Regions from separate parts of the Pseudoalteromonas sp. PSi26 genome, predicted to be linked through region 3. Evidence: predicted binding sites of a transcription regulator. Region 3 holds the regulator's gene; each other region holds the start of a gene.
What was found. Region 3 encodes sigma-54, which starts transcription at its own class of promoters, with help from an activator protein. Its sites were predicted from a motif close to GTTGGCACGNNNNTNGNNT; they were not measured.
Positions count from the first base shown of each region.

Region 1 (2,274 bases), on a different contig from region 3:
GTAGCTGCTTATAGCAAAATATTTACTGATAGCAGTGAAAAACCAACACTTGCTCCGGCAACACGACTACTTGCAATGCGTCGCCCTGATATTTTTACGCCAATTACAAATAGCCGTTTAGACGCATTGTGCTCAGCACTTGCGGTTACAAAACTTAAAAATAGTGATTTTGAGCGTTACTGGCAAGATATTGTAAAAGGCATTCAAGCTATGTCATGGTACAAAATGGCAAATGCTTCAAATGAATTAGAAGAGCAATTAGTGTCAATTAAAGCGCTTATACCGTGCTTTTTTTATTACGCAGATAATAAAACACCAGATAGCTCTAACTACATTAAATTACTCAATAAACCAAAACGTAGCGCCACTAAAACGGGTAAAACACAACGCAGAGGTAAAGAGTCGGCTGAAATTTTAGTTGACCGCGCTTTGGCCGCCGATGATATTCCTGAGCATATTCGTAGCAAACGCGACTCAATAATCAGCGAAGTTCAAAAAGGTCGCAGTGTAAACGAAACAATTAGTCTAATGCGCACCATATTTGGCTAAATAATTCTAAACAAGCTGTACTTTCATGGTGCAGCTTGATTATTTTATGCACCAGCGATGTGCGATAGAATATTTCTTCCTCATAATCTTAACCACCCATCCAAAACACAAGTCATTGTTAATAAATAATAAAACTTAAATTTTAAACAAAATAAATCAAGCTGGCACACACAGTGCAATTCTATTCTCAGTTAAACAATAAAAACGCATAAATCAAAAGGCTACGGTCATACATAATAAAAGCCTTCCTATGCAAAAATTCATATAACGGGAAATGGAACATGTTAAAACTAAAAAAAACAATCGCTTTTAGCGCAGTGGCATTAATGGCTGCAACGTCACTTACATCAACAGCAGTAAATGCTGAAGTATCTGCGAATGTAGCTGCTACCTCAAATTACTTATGGCGTGGACAAGAACAAACTGGCGGTGACGCAGCTATCTCTGGTGGTATTGATTACGCTGACGAATCTGGGTTTTATGCTGGTACATGGGTATCTAATGCATCTTGGGCTGACGAAATGACCTACGAGCTAGATTTTTACGCAGGCTTTGGTGGCGATATTAGCGAAGGTGTTAGCTACGATGTAGGTTACATTTATTATGCTTACCCAGACGCGGCATCAAGCGCAGATGCTGATTTCTCAGAAATTTACGGTAGCATCAGTGTTGAAGGCTTTACCTTTGGTGCATCAGTGCTTGCTACATCTGCTGCAAGTGGCGACGGTACAGACTTTGGTGACTCACTTTATTTGACAGCTGATTACGGCTTTACCGTAGGCAGCAATGGTACAGAAATGGCTTTACACATAGGTCATTACTCTGGCGACTTTATTGGTGACGAAGACATCATTGATTACGGTGTGTCTGTATCAAAAGATGGATTCACATTTGGCGTATCAGACACTGATATGGACGAGTCAGATGTAAAAGTTTACGTTGCTTACGCTGTAGACTTCAGCCTATAGACAAACATGTGTTACTTGCTGCAACTGAAGGGCCATTTGGCCCTTTTTTTAGCACCTAGCATCTTTTCTTTGTATTGGGTTGTATTTAAATTATTACTCAGATTTAAAAGGTACCTTAGTGCAGCTCACTTCAACTGTTTTAGGGTACCAAGCCGGGCCTATCTGATTAACTACAACCTCCGCTACTCCATTACTAAATGACTTATACGTGTGCACCGTTTGCCATTGTCCTTGTGGACAATGCTCACTCAAATCAACCGCATCAGATCCCTCATACAAAGCTAACGCAAAATTATGATGCCACTGAGAACTATTGTGCGACTGGTTATTAACTTTTTCAGGTACACCATTATCAAAGTAAATATTTGTGCAACCAGTTAACATAGCAAAAGTAATACTGCCTAAAATTAATTTAAGATTCATAACGCCTCCTGCGTATTTTGCTCTTCACACCATACCTTTATGGTATGTGGTGAATAAATGCCTAGCGTAATTAAACTCAATGCACCATCGCTAAATGTTTGCTGCGACTGCATTTGAGCAGCTTGTGTATCTGTACAAATCTCTTTTACATCCACACGTTCCTCTCCTACTAATCCCCATAAATAAAATGGACGGCTATCTTCGTAGGTCGCTTTACTTGTAATTTTTGCGATAGCGTGTGGCTGTATGGTAACCGCAGAACAGGCGCTTAAGCCTAACACTACAAACCCCATTATTAATGATTTCATGTTTGTCCTTACTTGGTACTCACTTT
Region 1 is NZ_JBHNYT010000015.1:101,199-103,472, reverse strand. It holds gene ACFI34_RS15425 (hypothetical protein) at 1-549, shown strand, start outside; gene ACFI34_RS15420 (TorF family putative porin) at 831-1,517, shown strand; gene ACFI34_RS15415 (Bor/Iss family lipoprotein) at 1,611-1,940, opposite strand; gene ACFI34_RS15410 (Bor family protein) at 1,937-2,248, opposite strand.
Region 1: ACFI34_RS15420 (TorF family putative porin) is a predicted target of sigma-54. The motif match lies at 710-728, and genes of this name have one in related genera.

Region 2 (2,274 bases), on a different contig from region 3:
ACAAAAAATATTGAGGTTGCCCACCTAGCCGGAATAGGTGATATGAAACTCGCATCGATGATATTGATGCTAGATATTTATAAAAAACAAGGTTTACTTGAAAAAGCCGATAAAATGAACGATGAAGTATTTTCGATGATCGATGATTTTAGCCGCAGCATTTATAAAGCCGATTACCTTCAAAAGCGATACCAGTTAAAACGAAGCCTCAACAAAACAGACGATGCATTTGACGCAATGGAGCAAATGCTTACATTTATGAAAAAGCATTACGAAGCCACCAGCGAAACAAATATTAAAACGCTGCAAATAAAATTTGAAGTAAAAGAAAAAGAAGAAAAAATTCTCCAACTAGAATACGACAAAAACATTAACGAATTACTCGCCAAAGAAGAGTATCAACAAAAAATAATTTGGCGGTTAAGCGCAACAATTGCGTTTATTTTAGTTATTATGTCGTTATTACTTATTTATAAACAAGTACTACAACGTAAAAAATATTATAACATTGCGCTGACTGACTACTTAACGAGTAGTTTAAATCGACGTGGTATTATGCAAAAAGCGGCTCAAAAACTTAAGCAAAGCAATGCTACAATTGCCATTGTCGATCTAGATTTGTTTAAGCACATTAACGACACTTACGGCCACGATGTGGGTGACTCCGTTCTTAAAGCTTTTGCCCGTGCAGCACAAAATACACTTGCTGATGACGACCAATTTGGTCGCTATGGTGGTGAGGAATGGTTATTTGTTTTAAACACAGTAGATAAACAAAGCGTTAAAACAACATTCGATTCTATTGCTAATGCGCTAATTAATTATTGTAGTGAAATACAAGGCTTAAAAAACGCAGAAACGATTACTTTTAGCGCAGGTGCAGCAATTAGCTCCTCTTCTAATCGCTCACTTGAAAAACTCATCATCCATGCTGATGAACTTCTTTATAAAGCCAAACAAAGTGGCCGCAATCAAGTTAATGTAGAGCAGCCCTAGACGCATTAGGGCTCAGCAAATATCAGCACGCTTAGTAAGTAAGAAATTATTTCACCCTCTTGTCTGTAAAAAATACATAGATGAAACAGCCTAACAAACACACCAAGTATAAAACCAATTAATTTCATAAGGTTACACTATGGCACTACGTTTGCTTCAATCGTTACAAGCAACGTAATTGATTAGGATGATTTATGAATATTTTTGAAGCACTACGTAATGACCATGATAAACAACGCAAACTAGTTGACGCGCTAATTCAAACCAAGGGCGACACAAAAAAACGTCATAGCTTAATGGATGAGCTAAAAACAGAGCTAGAAGAACATGCTAAGTTTGAAGAACGCTACTTTTATAATCCATTAATTTGTGAAGACTTAACACAAGAAAAAGCCCGTCACAGCGTTGCCGAACACCACGAAATAGACGAATTAATTGAGCAACTTGAAGACACCGAAATGAGCTCGTCGGCATGGTTGGTCGAGGCTAAAAAATTACACCATTTAGTGCATCATCATTTAGATGAAGAAGAACATGAGGTATTTCAGCTAGCGGGTAAAGCGCTGTCTGAAGGCCAAAAAGAGCGCCTAGGCAATAAATACAACGACGCAATGCACTAACCATTGCAGGTAACAAATTCATACACCTCCCTGTGTACTTTTGGTTATAAGCTAATTAGCTTATAACCATTTCTTTGTATAAGCGCGCTACTTTAATGTGAATTTAGTGTCTTGGTCACGTAATAAATACAGCGTAAAACACGCTGCCCACATTGGCCTCGCTGCAAAAAATAATAAGTTATTAAATCCATCTATATATTGGTTATACGATGACAACGTAGACAAACCATGCATTATAAAAACCACACCGTAAGTAATTCGTTTTTTGATCCCTGCTAAAAATGCCAACATTAAAATAAGCTGAAGCGCGCCCAATACATAAGCAATAACGTCAGTTAGGCCACTAATCCCATAAAAGTGTTCGAATATACGTACACTGTGACCCGGATTCACAAACTTATCGAGAGTCCACATTATCATTACTATAAAAACACCTAAACGAAGCGACAAAAGTGACTACTGTAGACGGCTTTGAACATCGCTACTTAAAGAACCTGCCATAAAATTTCGTTTAAAAATATATAAATAAACCAAGAATTGAACAAGACCGTATAAGCTATGAATAATTTCAGACTATTAAGATTTAATGCGAATTGGTAATCAACTATAGTTAACGTTTAAAGACTATAATAAGCATAATTTGCAAACATCCATTCTA
Region 2 is NZ_JBHNYT010000004.1:88,722-90,995, reverse strand. It holds gene ACFI34_RS05740 (tetratricopeptide repeat-containing diguanylate cyclase) at 1-996, shown strand, start outside; gene ACFI34_RS05735 (hemerythrin domain-containing protein) at 1,191-1,616, shown strand; gene ACFI34_RS05730 (hypothetical protein) at 1,704-2,066, opposite strand.
Region 2: ACFI34_RS05735 (hemerythrin domain-containing protein) is a predicted target of sigma-54. The motif match lies at 1,135-1,153, and genes of this name have one in related genera.

Region 3 (2,274 bases):
ATATCAACAGGTCGATTGTCTATAGCATCAAAGTTAATCGGTGTTTCACTTACTAACACCAATGCTAAAGGTTCTTGTGCGCCGCTCATTCGACCATGTGGAATAGCTATGCCTCTTCCTATTCCTGTGCTACCTAGCTTTTCGCGAGTTAACAAGGCGCCTAAAATATCCTGTTGAGACAAATACGGTAATTTATCGTGAGCAAGCTCGCTAATAAACTCTAAAATTCTTTTTTTACTATTAAAAAGGACCGCAGCTTTGCTGCAGTCCTGGCATATAAGTGAACTTAGTTTCATCATATTAGTGTCGAGCAAGCTTCTCTTTGTGTTTAATGACTTGACGGTCAAGCTTGTCAATCAGTGAATCAATCGCTGCATACATATCTTGATGTTCAGTGGATGCGAATAGTTCAGCACCACTTACATGAATAGTTGCTTCTGCTTTTTGATTTAATTTTTCTATATCAAGAATGACATGAACATTATTAATATGATCAGAGTGCCTTTCTAGCTTCGCAAATTTGGTATTTATATAGTCTCTTAATGAATCAGTTAGTTCTACATGACGACCAGTTAAATTTAGTTGCATAAGCATTACCCTCTTTGTTTAGCGTCTTAAATCAGGCTCTTTCGCTGATTTGACGGTGGAATAGCAAGAGATTCGCGATATTTTGCGATTGTACGTCTTGCTACTTTAATTCCTTGCTCAGCCAATATATCCGCAATTTTGCTATCACTCAATGGTTTTGCTGAGTTTTCTGCTGCGATTAATTTTTTAATAAGTGCACGTATCGCTGTAGATGAACATTCCCCACCATTTTCGGTGCTTACGTGGCTTGAGAAAAAGTATTTAAGCTCAAATATTCCACGCGGTGTGTGCATATACTTTTGAGTAGTTACACGCGAAATTGTTGATTCGTGCATTTCTACCATTTCGGCAACATCATTTAAAACCATAGGTTTCATGGCTTCTGGGCCGTGTTCAAAAAAGCCTTGTTGTTGCTTTACAATACAGTTTGTCACTTTTAAAAGCGTGTCGTTTCTGCTTTCTAAACTTTTTATAAACCATTTAGCTTCTTGTAAATGTGAGCGAATAAATTGGCTATCACCGCTCGATTTAACTGTACGCGACATTGCAGCATACTGACTGTTTACACGAATTTTTGGCATGCTGTCTGGGTTTAGTTCAACTACCCAGCGGCCTTTAATTTTCTTAACCGACACATCAGGTATTACATACTCAGACTCTTCTCGCACTATTGTGTCTGCAGGCTTTGGATTAAGCGTATGAATAAGTGTCATTACTTCTTTAAGCTCATCTTCTTTGAGCTTCGTTTTTTTCATTAATGTACGGTAGTCGCGAGCAGCTAACAAATCTATGTGCTCGGTTAAAATCATTTTTGTTTCATCAATAAAAGGGGTGCCTTTATCAAACTGATTTAACTGAATACATAAACATTCTTGTAAGCTTCGTGCTGCAATACCCACTGGGTCAAATAGCTGAATGCGCTTTAAAACCGCCTCTATTTCATCAAGTTCAACCTCAACGTCATCGTCGTTATCTTGATTAAAGCTCTCTAAAATCTCTTCGCAACTGAGTGTCAGTATGCCTGAATCATCCACCGCTTCAACTATTGCAATAGCAATGGCTTCATCTGTAGGGCTAAATGGCGTTAATTGTAATTGCCACATTAAGTACTCGTGAAGCGTTTCAGTTGATGCGCCCTGATATATAGACTCATCTTCAGGCATTGGGCCTGAAGAGGATGCAGGGGCTGCACTCATGTACTCATCCCAGCTAACGTCCATTGCCATGTCGTCACTTACGGTATCTTTAGCAAGGGCTTCACCACTGTCTTGTTCGAACTCGCTGGGGGCTTCATCGGCAGATGCGCTTACTGTAACTTCATCGTTATCCGCTTTTTGCTCATTTTTGCCCGCAAGGTCATCGGCATAGTCTTGCTCCTCAACCTCAAGTAATGGGTTGCTGTCGAGCGCTTCTTGTATTTCTTGCTGAAGATCCAATGTGCTTAATTGCAGCAAGCGAATAGCCTGTTGCAACTGAGGTGTCATTGTAAGTTGCTGGCCCATGCGCAGCTGTAGTGATTGCCTCATGTATCTCTAACAATCCTTTTAAGTTGTTATAATTAATACTAGCAGATGCTTATAAATAAGGCGTAAATGTTACAGCCTAAATTGCTCGCCTAAATATACATCGCGTACAGTTTTATCATTTAATACGTGTTCAGGGGTACCAGAAGCAATCAGTTCCCCA
Region 3 is NZ_JBHNYT010000016.1:75,083-77,356, forward strand. It holds gene ptsN (PTS IIA-like nitrogen regulatory protein PtsN) at 1-296, opposite strand, end outside; gene hpf (ribosome hibernation promoting factor) at 301-588, opposite strand; gene ACFI34_RS15935 (RNA polymerase factor sigma-54) at 615-2,114, opposite strand; gene lptB (LPS export ABC transporter ATP-binding protein) at 2,184-2,274, opposite strand, start outside.